3 regions of the Pseudoalteromonas ardens genome follow, and region 2 is predicted to be linked to each of the others. Evidence: predicted binding sites of a transcription regulator. Region 2 holds the regulator's gene; each other region holds the start of a gene.
The links. The regulator FliA, encoded in region 2, starts transcription of late flagellar genes. The targets are predictions, from matches to a motif close to CTAAAGNTNNNNNNNNNNNNGCCGATA.
Positions count from the first base shown of each region.

Region 1 (4,395 bases), on a different contig from region 2:
TATTGAGGGAAAGCGATGGCTTTGCAGTTTCCAGAAATCGATCCAATTATTTTTTCGATTGGACCCCTAAGTGTGCGCTGGTATGGCGTGATGTATTTAATCGGTTTTGCGTTTGCCATGTGGTGGGCGAATAAAGAAGCTGATAAGCCCAATTCGGGGTGGACCAAAGATGAAGTCAGTGACTTGCTATTTTATGGCATGTTGGGGGTCATCCTGGGCGGACGAATTGGCTACGTCTTATTTTACCAGTTCAATCTCTTCCTTGAAAACCCGATGTATCTGCTTCGTATCGATCAGGGCGGCATGTCCTTCCATGGCGGCGCATTGGGTGTCATTGCAGGTATATTTATCTTTGCATGGCGATTTAAGAAATCACCGTTGGCAGTGGGTGACTTTGTAGTACCTATGGTTCCTGTGGGCCTGTTGGCAGGGCGTATTGGTAACTTCATTAATGGTGAATTATGGGGTCGCCCCACAGATGTGCCCTGGGCGGTGGTTTTCCCGACTGGAGGCCCGCTTGCCCGTCACCCGTCACAACTTTACGAAGCCTTTTTAGAAGGTTTGGTGTTATTCATCATGCTGATCTGGTATCGCAAGCAGCCACGCCCGGCTGGCAGTATTGCCGGTTTGTTCCTGGTTGGCTACGGGACTTTCCGCTTTATCGTTGAGTACTTCCGTGAGCCGGATGCGCATATCGGTCTGTATGCCGGCATGATTTCTCAGGGCCAAATTTTGTCCTTACCTATGATGATTGGTGGCCTTGGCTTGATGCTTTGGAGCCACAAGCGTACCTCGACAGCGAGCGCCTAAACTACATTGGGACCCCGCGCTTGGGGTCCCAGTCTGCCTTGCAATAAATCCCATCGTGAATTAGTTACCCCGGCGTGCGAACGTAGTATACTTTTGTACCAGACAAACCCCTTGTGTAGGGTCAATAGAGAGATCATTTTGAGGAGTAAAGCATGAAAGTGTATTTGGAGTTGTTGCGAGACGTATTAGAAAACGGCACCCAGAAAGGGGACCGCACTGGTACAGGTACGCGCTCCGTATTTGGCCGTCAGATCCGTCATAACCTCCAGGATGGTTTTCCGCTGCTGACCACCAAAAAGTTGCACTTTAAAAGTATTGCCAATGAGTTGATCTGGTTCTTAAAAGGGGATACCAATAAAACCTGGCTAAATGAAAACGGCGTTAAAATCTGGGATGAATGGGCGCTGGAAAACGGAGATCTGGGTCCGATTTATGGTAAGCAGTGGACGGCGTGGCCGACTAAAGAAGGCGGTGAGATTAATCAGATTGACTACGTTGTTGATACATTGAAAAACAATCCTAATAGCCGTCGTATTTTATTTCATGGCTGGAATGTTGAGTATCTGCCTGATGAGTCCATGAGTCCACAGGAGAACGTAGAGGCTGGTCGTATGGCGTTGCCACCTTGCCACTTGCTTTATCAGTTCTATGTAGCAGATGGCAAATTATCCGGCCAACTGTATATCCGCAGCTCAGATATCTTCCTGGGACTGCCGTATAACATCGCCAGTTTGTCTCTGCTGGTGCATATGCTGGCACAGCAGTGCGACCTAGAACCTGGAGAAGTGATTGTGAGTTTTGGTGATTTGCATGCCTACTCAAACCATATGGCGCAAATTGAGCAACAGTTACAGAGAGAGCCGAAAGGCCTGCCGACACTCAATATTCTGCGTAAGCCAGAGTCTATTTATGATTATCGTTTCGAAGATTTTGCAATAGAGGGGTATGATGCCGACCCCAACATTAAAGCGCCTGTTGCGATTTAATGTACAAAAGACGTAATATGTTGTTGGCGGCCAGTGAAGGCCGCTTGTTATAAAAGGAGCACGACAACGATGTTGATCCATTCCAGCATGTGCCATCAACGCACCAGAACACCTGCGATAACGCATGTGATATTACTTGCAGGCACTGTGCTCTTATCTGCTTGCAGTTCAAATCCATCACCGGATGAAGAGGCTGAGGCGCTTGCCCGGGCTGAATTAATCAAAACCTACAATCAGCACAAAGCCAATATTGAACGAGTCGCTAAGATGGAGCAGGACCTGTCTCAGCTGCTGACTTTGTTGTCTGAATCCAGTGGGATTAAGCCAATTGAAGAGCAGCTGGCTCAGTCAGAAAAACCCGTTACTACCCACCGGGCAGAGCAGACTGCGGTCACCAATGCCTTTACTACGCCAGGACAAAGTCTGTTTGTGGTGCAATTTGGTCGTCATCTGTTAGGTACGCGTGCACAGGCACAGAATCAACGGATCAAAGCATCTCTATCACTCATACAAAGTTATTATCCTGAGATATTTAATTCTGTTTCAATTTATTCACAAACGCCGGCGCAAAATGGGTCCCAATTCTTCCTTACACAGGCTTCAGGGTTTGGTTCTGAGCAGGAAAGCACCTTGTTTTGTCGTTTAATTAAGGCCAGTGGTCAACCCTGTAAATTAGTTAACTGACTAAAAACACTTGAAATAAAATTAAAGGTTTTATATCTAGGTACGATATATTAGACATCTATTTAGTGTTTTTATTCAAAGTCGAGCACCTTTCTACCCAAGGGCACTCGAATAATGATAGAAAACAACTATAAAGTTGTAGTTTTACGTGTGCATTGATGATGCGATGCACATGGAGTTTGTTGGCCGACTACGGATACGGCTATTTGATAAAAAAGGACCTACTGATGGAAAAGTTAATGAAAAAGTACTCTCTACTCTCAATTCTGGCTGCAATGCCGGTACTGACTACTGCACAGCCTGCAGAGTTCAAAGCGTCAGTTACAGTAAAAAATGTCTTCACTTTTGAAAATACTGAGCCGCTGAGCTTTGGTACAATCCGTGCCAGTGGTGACACTGGTGGTGTAGAAACCGCCACCCTGATTATTTCTGCAAACCCAAATACGGCACCACGAGCTGCTTCTACGGATGTGGCTAAAGCCGAAATTGCGATTCTTGAGCCAGGCAGTCCCGCTAAGTTTACGGTTGATGGCGTCGCACCTTATGCATCGCTAACCATTACTGACCCAACAGAAACGGATGTGCTACCACAAAGCCTGCCACCCGGCACGCCGAGCTTCAAGCTGAGCGCTTTTACATATTATGTGACCTCCGGCACTACCCCTGCCGCTGCAACAACGACACTTCAGGCAGATGCTGAAGGTAAAATTGCCTTTAATGTGGGCGCGACACTCACCACGGAGAGCGCGGATAAGGGCAACTACCTTGATGGTGAATATGAAGGTACGTTTAACGTAGAGCTAAGCTACTAGTGTACAGAGGCGGGCAAGGTGCCCGCTGGTCACCCATGAAAGTGCTGTTTGTGCTTTTGGGCTTGTTCTTCAGCTGGTGCTGTCAGGCTAATATTGTACGTAATGCGGACCTGAATTTCGGCACCATTATTGTGGCGGACCCCAGTGTTGCGAGCAGTGTTGTGGTGTCACCAGGCGGTGGCACAAGCTCGTCGGGCAGCATTCATGTGATCAAAAAAGGGCACCCGGCTGAACTCCTGCTGGAATCGTTTCCTGCGGGTGTTTATCTGAATATATCGACTGATTTGCTCAATGACCAATTAGCGCATAGTAACCTCATCACAGAGGGGAAGCTGAGTGTGACTAAGTTGCATCATTCTGCCAGGGTATTCACTGACCGGGATGGCCGCGCCCGTCTGTTAATTGGCGGTACGTTACAAAGTCAGGCTTCAGCAGCGCTTTATGTAGATGGTCAATATGCAACGACAGTCAGTGTCGAAGTAAGCTATTAACTTAGCTTTTAGCCGGTAACACCGGCACTCGCCTCCATGAGCAGTAAAATAGGCAAAATTCAATGAAGTATATTACCCACATCGTGTTGTTCGCACTGCTGTCATGTACAGCACACGTGTACGCGAACTTACTGATTTCCCCCACCCGGGTTGTCTTTGATGAGCGTCAGCGCAGTGCCAAGGTGTTTCTGATCAACAGTAGTCAGGAATATAAAACCTATCGTCTGAGCTTTAAAGAAAAACGGGCATTGCCAGAGGGTGGCTACACAGATGTGTCTGAGCAGGAAAACCCTATGCGTCTGAGTGGGTTGCTCAGAATGACACCAAAACAAGTTCGTCTTGCGCCTGGTGAGCGTCAGGTCGTGAAGCTGGCGTTGCGTCGTCAAAGAAACATGGCAGCGGGAGAGTACCGCTCGCACCTGTTCTTTCAGGCATTACCTGAGAAAAAAGATCTGGATCAGGCTGGGGTGGGGATCAGGCTCAATATGATCATGAGCTACAGTATCCCGCTGATCTACCGTCAGTCTGCATCCTCACCTCAGGTGTCCATTGATGCAGCCACTCTGAATCGCGGTCAGGCGGGGCAACTAGAAACGGTTAACCTGATTTTGT
Region 1 is NZ_JASJUV010000005.1:51,488-55,882, forward strand. Features, by position in the region: gene QNM19_RS15755 (sulfite exporter TauE/SafE family protein) at 1-6, shown strand, start outside; gene lgt (prolipoprotein diacylglyceryl transferase) at 16-810, shown strand; gene QNM19_RS15765 (thymidylate synthase) at 963-1,796, shown strand; gene QNM19_RS15770 (hypothetical protein) at 1,866-2,480, shown strand; gene QNM19_RS15775 (DUF4402 domain-containing protein) at 2,720-3,292, shown strand; gene QNM19_RS15780 (DUF4402 domain-containing protein) at 3,328-3,783, shown strand; gene QNM19_RS15785 (fimbrial biogenesis chaperone) at 3,846-4,395, shown strand, end outside.
Region 1: the regulator FliA is predicted to act here: its motif matches at 2,502-2,528, upstream of QNM19_RS15775 (DUF4402 domain-containing protein).

Region 2 (4,395 bases):
CACGCCGGATAACCTGTCCGGTTAAATCTTGATAATCTTGTGCCATCAACACATTGGTCATCAGATTTTGTAATTCATCTGTACGGCCTTTTGACGACTGCATAAAACTGTCAAGATCGTGGCACAAGGATTTGAACTCTCCAAGCTGGATATCCCGGCTCATTAATCTGTCCCAGGTGGGCTTAATTTCAGAGAGTTCATCGGCTAGTTCTTGGGCTAAGGGAAGACTTGCTTCTACGGCATCCATGGTTTTATTGGCAGCGCTTTCGGTCATCTCCATGACGTAATTAAGGCGCTGCTTGGCATCTGGAATGGCTTCTGTCGTGAGATCAGATAAACGGGTATCTAACTCAAAGTTCTTCAACGACTCATGAAGTTGTCGAGTTAGCTTGCCCACTTCAGCAAAAAGCTCTGATTGTTCTTTATTGGTGGCCTCAATTAATATCTCATCAGCCTTTTCCTGCTCACCTTGTTCAAGGTATTCAACGAGCAGTTTAGCCTGTTCCAGAGTTATCTGTGGCACAGAAGATGTTGACATAAGCCTACCCTTTTCAATACTAGCCTAAACGTTCGAACACTTTTTCTAGTTTGGTTTTCAGGGTGCCTGCCGTAAACGGTTTAACGATATAACCATTAACTCCAGCCTGGGCAGCAGCAACGATTTGTTCTTTTTTCGCTTCCGCTGTAACCATGAGTACTGGGATGTGTTTAAGCTTATCATCAGCACGAATTGCACGAAGCAAATCGATACCTTGCATGCCTGGCATATTCCAGTCAGTTACGACGAAGTCGAATTCCTGATTTTGCAACATTGGAAGTGCCGTACTGCCATCATCAGCCTCTTGAACATTGGTAAAGCCTAAGTCTCTTAGCAGGTTTTTGATTATTCTTCTCATCGTAGAAAAATCATCAACCACGAGAATTTTCATGTTCTTATCCAAAACTTCCTCCGGTGAGGTTTGAACCTATATTGTAAAACTAACTCTAATTGATCCAGTCATTGATCTTTGCACGAAGCTTGATCATTGCTTGACCGTGAATCTGACTCACTCGAGATTCGCTGACCTCTAAGATCGCACCAATCTCTTTTAAATTCATCTCATCGTTATAATACAAAGACAACACCAAAGCATCGCGCTCAGGTAAAGTCTTGATCGCATTGACTAACGATTCGTTAAAGCGCTCATTTTTAACATTATTGAATGGTTTGTCTAGCGCAAAATCGTTGCCTGCGGGAGAAATTACGTCTTCATCTACCCCCAAGTCTTCGATGCCGATCACTTTACTTGCATTGACATCATGTAAAATATGATGGTACTCATCTAGCGTAATATCAAGTTTTTCAGCGATTTCAGTATCTTTTGGTTCCCGTCCAAGCTGTGCTTCTAGCTCAGCAATGGCCTCTGCAACCATGCGACCGTTTTTGTGTACCGAGCGGGGCGCCCAGTCACCACGGCGGATCTCGTCAATCATTGCGCCACGAATTCGAATTCCTGCAAAGGTTTCAAAGCTCGCCCCTTTGCTCGCGTCAAAATTTTTGCAGGCTTCTATCAGTCCAATCATACCTGACTGGACTAAATCATCGAGCTGAACACTGGCTGGTAATCTGGCTAACAAATGACAGGCCACCTTTTTCACTAAAGGCGTATGACGTTCCACCACCTTATGCAGGTGGTCTGTCGTTTTATATCCCGCCATGCGGTTGACCGGTGAAGCCATCTTTAACCGTTTACCAATTGCTCAATAAAGAATTCCAAATGACCTGAAGGTTGGTGGGGAATGGGCCACTTGACAGCTTTGCTTGCCAGGCCTCTAAATGCCACAGCAGCAGGTGAATTAGGATAAAGCTCAACGATGGTTTTTTGACGGCGTGAAGACTTACGCATATTTTCGTCAAATGGGATCGTTGCAACCAGCTCTAAAGCGACATCTAAAAATCGGTCTGTAACCTTGGACAACTTTGCAAATAACTCCTGCCCTTCTCTTAAGCTCCGCACCATATTGGCCACAATTTTGAATTTGTAGACGCCATGTTCACGGCTTAATACTTTGATAAGCGCATACGCATCGGTAATAGAAGTCGGCTCGTCACACACTACAACCAGTACATCCTGGGCAGCTCGGGAGAAGCTCAGCACCATGTCTGAAATGCCAGCCGCCGTATCGACGATTAAAATATCAAATTCGCTGCTAAGCTCACTGAAGGCACGGATCAGGCCAGCGTGCTCGGCAGGCGTTAATTCGACCATGTTTTGTGAACCTGACGTTGCAGGCACGATACGGATCCCAGCCGGACCCTCAACTAAGATTTCGTCTAGCTCGCATTCGCCAGATAATACATGAGATAAATTCTTCTCGACCCTCAAGCCTAGCATGACATCACAGTTAGCCAGACCTAAGTCAGCATCAAGCACCAAGACCCGATTACCCTGCTGTCCTAATGCGATGGCAGTGTTGAGGGATACATTGGTTTTACCTACTCCACCTTTACCACCAGTCACTGCGATTACTTTTACACTGTGGTTATTTTTTTGGTTCATTCTCCGCAGGCCACTTGCTTGATCTAAAACTGTATTAATCATACATTCCTACTGTCTGGGACGCCACTGGTACACGTCGCGAATGTTGTGCTTTTGTTCTCTTTAAATACAATTGCTCAGCCTTTTTGACTAACTTCTGAGCGTTTGCCACGCGAATGTCCTCAGGCACTCGCTGACCATTGGTAAGATACCCTATTGGCAGACGATTTTGAATCGCTATGCTAATTATCTCACCTAAACTTAGACTTTCATCAAGTTTTGTAAAAATACAACCACTTAAATTGACTTTTTTGAAGTGGTTTACGGTTTCTTGCAGTACATGCATCTGAGCAGTCGCACTTAATACCAGGTAGCTGCGAATGTCAACACGGCTACTGCGCATCAGGGTGTTTAACTGCTCCGTCAGACGCAAGTCACGCTGACTCATCCCCGCCGTGTCTATTAATATTAGACGCTTATTGCGTAAATGATAAAGAACCTCTGCAAGTTCATTGGCATCTTTTACTTGCTTAACAGGACAGCCGATGATCCGACCATAGGTTGCCAGTTGCTCGTAAGCACCGATACGATAGGTATCCGTTGTGATCAGTGCTACATTATCGGCACCATATTTCTGTGCGCCCAGCGCTGCCAATTTTGCAACTGTCGTGGTTTTGCCAACCCCTGTTGGTCCGACCATGGCATATACACCGCCCTGACGCAGAATATCGTTGTTCGTTGTATGCATTTGATTGACAACCATATTCAGCAGTGCGTTCCACGCTTCTTTACGAGAAACGTCATCAGGAATAAAGCAAGCCATCTGCTCTGCGACTTCCGCACCAATTCCCATACCTTTAAGACGCTCAACCAGACAAGCGCGGGTCGGATCACGACGTGCCATTTCCTGATTCATCAATCCAGACAACTGGAATTCAAGTAGCTGACGAATAGCGTTCATTTCATCACGCATGGAAGACATTTCATCGTCGTTGGCTTTTTTCTGTGCCGCTGGTTCGTCACCAAAGCCCTGATCAAGGTCATCTCCAAATTCCCAGGAAGTAGCTGCATCACGGCCATCAAAATCATGACTTTGTGCTTCATAACGCGGTTGACGCGTAGCCTGGGGCGCAGCTTTTGCAGGAGCTTCGTTACGTTGCTGAGCGCCGAACATGTCATCGGTGTTAATGCCAGACTGAGAAAACATAGAAGCAAGCTCGGGCGACTTAGGACGAGGGGCTTGGCGCTCAAGCAAGGCTTCAAGACTGTCTGCAACCTGCGCTTGCTTCTGAGGCTCTGCGCGACGCGGTTGAGGACGAACCATTCTGGCAGGCTGGCTGTAACTGTGCTGAGCACTTTGCCCGGGGGCGGCCTGTCGAGGTGCAGCCTGCGCTGCGCTTTGCTGAGGAGCTGACTGCGCCGCCTGAGGCTGTGGAGCAGGTGTCCGATCATTGTCCACAGCAGCAACGATTTCAACGCCATCTGCTAATTTCTTATTTGACATGATCACTGCATCTGCACCTAGCTCTTCTTTCACTTCTTTTAAAGCGGTACGCATATCTTTTGCAAAAAAACGTTTAATTTTCATGGTCAGCCCCTTCTAGTCCTCTACTGTCCAACTGAGCTCACTATCTTGATTTGTCTCTCATCCGGTACTTCCTGATATGACATCACTCTCAGTCCCGGTATGGTGTGTTTTACAAATCTTGACAGCACACTTCTTAACATACCTGAGGTTAATAAGATGGACGGCTCGCCGAGCATTTCTTGCGTTTGATGGGCTTCTCTTAATGAACCTTGAAGCCGCTCTGCAAGGCCTGGCTCTATGCCTGCCCCCTCATCACCTGCGTTCTGTAGAGACTTATGCAACATCTGT
Region 2 is NZ_JASJUV010000006.1:236,938-241,332, forward strand. Features, by position in the region: gene QNM19_RS18300 (protein phosphatase CheZ) at 1-538, opposite strand, end outside; gene cheY (chemotaxis response regulator CheY) at 558-941, opposite strand; gene QNM19_RS18310 (RNA polymerase sigma factor FliA) at 985-1,719, opposite strand; gene QNM19_RS18315 (MinD/ParA family ATP-binding protein) at 1,722-2,582, opposite strand; gene flhF (flagellar biosynthesis protein FlhF) at 2,575-4,107, opposite strand; gene flhA (flagellar biosynthesis protein FlhA) at 4,128-4,395, opposite strand, start outside.

Region 3 (4,395 bases), on a different contig from region 2:
GGCTGGGCGCTATTCTCGGGTTTTATCTGGGTCACTTGTTTGATAAAAGCCTGAAACAGGATTTTGACAAAGTGGGCGGATTCCAGGGCTTTTTAAATGGTGACGATCTCAGTGAACGCCAGGCGCTGTTTTTCTCCAGCTGCTTTTCTGTGATGGGCCATATCGCCAAATCAAATGGCAGAGTCAGCGAGGTACATATCCGCGCGGCAACGGCCTTTATGGATGAAATGGCATTGGCGGGTGATGATCGACGCGAAGCACAACATGCCTTCAGAGCGGGCAAAGAAGCGGATTTTTCGGTGAAAGATGCGGTACGGGAAGTCAGAGAAGCTTTTGCCAGGCGTTATGACTTATTGCAGTTGTTTCTGGAAATTCAAATTCAGATGGCGTTTTCGGATGGCCATGTATCACAGCAGGAGCAGACACTGCTGCGCGAAGTGAGTAAGTATCTGGGGATTTCTCAGACTCAATTTAATTTCTTGCTGCGGCGCTACCAGGCTGAGTTTCGTTTTCGTCAGCAGCGTGCTCAATGGCAATCACAGCAATCTCAGCAACGTCAGAGTGGGGGTCAGCAAAGACAACAGCGTGATTCGGCACGTGAACCTCAGTCATCAGCCGTATCGCGGAGCGAAGCGCTTGCGGTATTGGGTCTCAGTGATGGCGCATCGGACAAAGACATCAAACGCGCGTATCGCAAACTGATGGCACAGCACCATCCTGACAAGTTGGTTTCTCAGGGTCTGCCCGAGCACATGATGGAAATTGCCAAGCGAAAAAGCCAGAGTATTCAGTCCGCGTATGAACTGCTAAAACAAAAACGCAGCAGTTAAGCCAGCCTCTAATTCAGACTAAAGCCGGCGCAAAAACCCGGTTAATTCTTTACGCAGTCGTTGATGTTGTAAAGGCTGATGCTGCTCTCCAAAAAGCTCTCTTTGGCGATAATCGAGCTTGCTGTTGCGTCTGGCCCAGCGGCGACGATCGTCTATGGTTTCTAGAACCAGGGGGCTGTCGAATGTGTAAAAGACATCCAGCAGGGCTGGTGCGACCAGCGACAAACTGGCTGGCAAATGGCTGTTTCGTTGTGCATTGGCCAGCTGAGCACTCACAGTGATCAGCGCATCAACCCGAACGCTGGGCAAAGTGGCCAGATACTCCGCAAACAGACCTGCACTGTTGCCAAATGCCACTATGGCAATGTGCTCCTGCTGACGCAGCGCCAGCGTTTTGTAGAGGGCTTCAAATCGGGCAATCAAAGCGGCCTTATAATTGTCCAGTGCCAGTTCACTGAGCACCGGGATCGCCGAACTTGTTACTTCATTGGGCTGGGCGTCAATGATACCCGCTGCAAGGTCACCGTTGCTTGTGAGGTCGGGTACCGGCAAGGTATATGTGTCGTAGCCATCATCCGTTAGCGCCTGATGTAAGTAACTTAAGCCATTATTGTAGAGTTGGCTTTGCTCCAGCCCGGGCAACAAAACAATGATGCCACGTTTTGGTGCGGCCATATATTCTGAGAATAAAACGGAGATTTCCTGCTCTTCATCTTTAATCGTTAGTAGCTTTTCGCTGCTCAGCCAGTAGCGTAGATCGCTGTCAAATTGTGAGGACTTACTCGGTGGACTCTGGTGCTCAGCGGCCTGAGTCGGTGTTATCACGACCAGGCTTATCATCAGACTGACTGTCAGAAAAAACCGGGAATAATTAAGCATGTTTGCGCACCTTACCTTGCTAATGCCCTTGTATCGGCAATTTACCGCAAAGCTTGAGGACATTCTGGTTGCCACTATGTGCAGCGCCACAAAATTTCGGTAAACTCGTGCCGAAGAAATCGATGGAGAGTGCTTTGAGCAATAAAACTGACACCAAACGTGACTTTATCTGGTTGTTTTTTAAAGGGGCAGGTATGGGCGCCGCCGACGTAGTACCGGGTGTGTCTGGTGGTACCATTGCGTTTATTACTGGTATTTATGCCCGTCTGCTTGGGGCAATTAAAAGTGTCAATCTGGACGCCATTAAAACACTCAGAAGCAATGGTTTAAAGGCTGCGTGGCAACATATAGACGGCACTTTTTTGGTGGTGTTATTTGCGGGGTTGCTGACCAGTGCTGCTTCTTTGGCCAAACTTATTACTTATTTACTTGAGCATCATCAGCTGTTTGTTTGGTCGTTCTTTTTTGGCCTGATCATCGCCTCGTTTATTCATGTTGGCAAGCAAGTCTCTCGCTGGGGCCTGCCAACCATCAGTGCGTGTCTGGCAGGTGCGGTCATTGCCTATGTGATCACTTCTTTGGCGCCTGCCGAAGCGGTGCCACAGACCTGGTATTATTTTGCCGCTGGTGCAATCGCAATTTGTGCCATGATTTTACCCGGTATTTCCGGTAGCTTTATCTTATTATTACTGGGAATGTATGGCCATGTACTCAGTGCGGTCAATGAGATGCAGGTGATGTTGATCGCTTTGTTCTTGGGGGGATGTGTGGTTGGTCTGATGGCATTTTCACGTCTGTTGTCATGGTTACTTAGTCGCTTCGAGCAGGTCACCTTTGCCTTGCTATGTGGGTTTTTGCTTGGTTCACTGAACTTATTATGGCCCTGGAAGCAAGTGTTAACCACCTACACTAACTCCAAGGGGATAGAGAAGCCGTTAACGCAGGCCAATGTGTTGCCGGGAGAATTTGCTCGTCTATCTGGCCAGGAACCTTATGTTCTGAGTTGCGCTTTATTGGCTGTGGCGGGCTTAGCCCTGATCCTGATGATTGAGCGGATCAGTCGTAAAGACCCTTAGTTGGCACTGAACTGTGGTCAACTGATAAAATTTCATCATCTTATCATACGGGTGTGTGACAGTGGTTACACACCCGTTTTTTGTTGTCTGGCGGGTGAGAGCAACTCTAAGTAAGGCGGTGGGCTTAGACTTGTGTCGAATGCAGATGGAGCGAAAAGTGTGCTATCAAGTAGCCGCGCTCAAGTTAACCACGTTTTAACCCTGTTTCGGACCTGATAACACATGAAAAACTCGCTTTACGTTTTGCTCGCCTTAATCTTTATGCTCTGGCACCCGGCAGCAATGTCGGCTGCGGCCAACCACGTTGCAACACCCATCGATCTCACCTCGGCCGCCCTTGGCTGGATCTGTATCGCTATCTTTGTACTGGCTTATATTCTGGTCATGCTAGAAGAGAAGCTTCACATGCGTAAATCCAAACCTGTGCTGGTGGCGGCCGGACTGATCTGGATGCTGATCGGCGGCTACTATGTGATGCATGATATTCCTGAGCTGACTGAGCATGCTTTTCGGCATAATTTACTCGAGTTTTCAGAGCTGATGTTATTTTTGCTGGTGGCGATGACCTATATCAATGCCATGGAAGAGCGGCGCTTATTTGATGCCTTACGGGTATGGATGGTACGTCGTGGGTTTAACTTCAGAACGTTGTTTTGGCTCAGCGGCTTTCTGGCGTTCGTCATCTCGCCGATAGCGGATAATCTGACGACGGCCTTGTTAATGTGTGCGGTCGCCATGAAAGTAGGTCAGGGTGACAAAGAATTTATTAACATCAGCTGTATTAATATTGTTGTTGCGGCGAACGCGGGTGGGGCATTCAGCCCATTCGGTGATATTACCACGCTGATGGTGTGGCAGGCCGGTATCGTGCATTTTGCTGAGTTTTTCTCTTTGTTTTTCCCGGCACTGGCCAATTACCTGGTGCCCGCTTTGATCATGAGCTTGTTCGTAAAGAATAAGAAGCCTGCGGCCAGTGATGAGCACATTGAGCTTAAGCGCGGTGCGCGGCGTATCATGGTGTTGTTTTTAGTGACCATTGCCACAGCGGTCTCTTGCCATAGTTTGTTACACCTGCCACCGGTTCTGGGTATGATGATGGGGCTAGGGTATTTGCAGTTTTTTGGCTATTTTTTACGGACCACTTTACCCAATTCATTGGACAGAAAGCGCGCTGAGGCAGAGCAGGCCGGCGATCAAGAACGTCTGAAGGCGCTGGGCAATGTGGTGCCTTTTGATGTGTTTGCGAAAGTGTCACGCGCTGAGTGGGATACTTTGCTGTTTTTCTACGGTATCGTGATGTGTGTCGGCGGGCTGGGTTTTCTGGGATATCTGAGCCTGATGTCAGAAGTGTTGTATGGTGACTGGTCTGCGACGGCCGCCAATGTGTTCTTAGGTGTGGTTTCGGCCGTGGTTGATAATATTCCGGTGATGTTTGCCGTACTGTCAATGCAGCCTGAGATGTCCCATGGCCAGTGGTTATTGATCACGCTGACCGCCGGGGTGGGGGGCAGTCTGCTTTCCATTGGCTCGGCGGCGGGCGTGGCATTAATGGGACAAGCCAGAGGCTATTATACCTTCTTTGGTCACCTCAAATGGACGCCTGTGATAGC
Region 3 is NZ_JASJUV010000002.1:1,139,251-1,143,645, reverse strand. Features, by position in the region: gene djlA (co-chaperone DjlA) at 1-830, shown strand, start outside; gene QNM19_RS10030 (DUF3530 family protein) at 849-1,709, opposite strand; gene QNM19_RS10025 (polyprenyl-phosphate transporter) at 1,832-2,785, shown strand; gene nhaD (sodium:proton antiporter NhaD) at 3,068-4,395, shown strand, end outside.
Region 3: the regulator FliA is predicted to act here: its motif matches at 1,741-1,767, upstream of QNM19_RS10030 (DUF3530 family protein).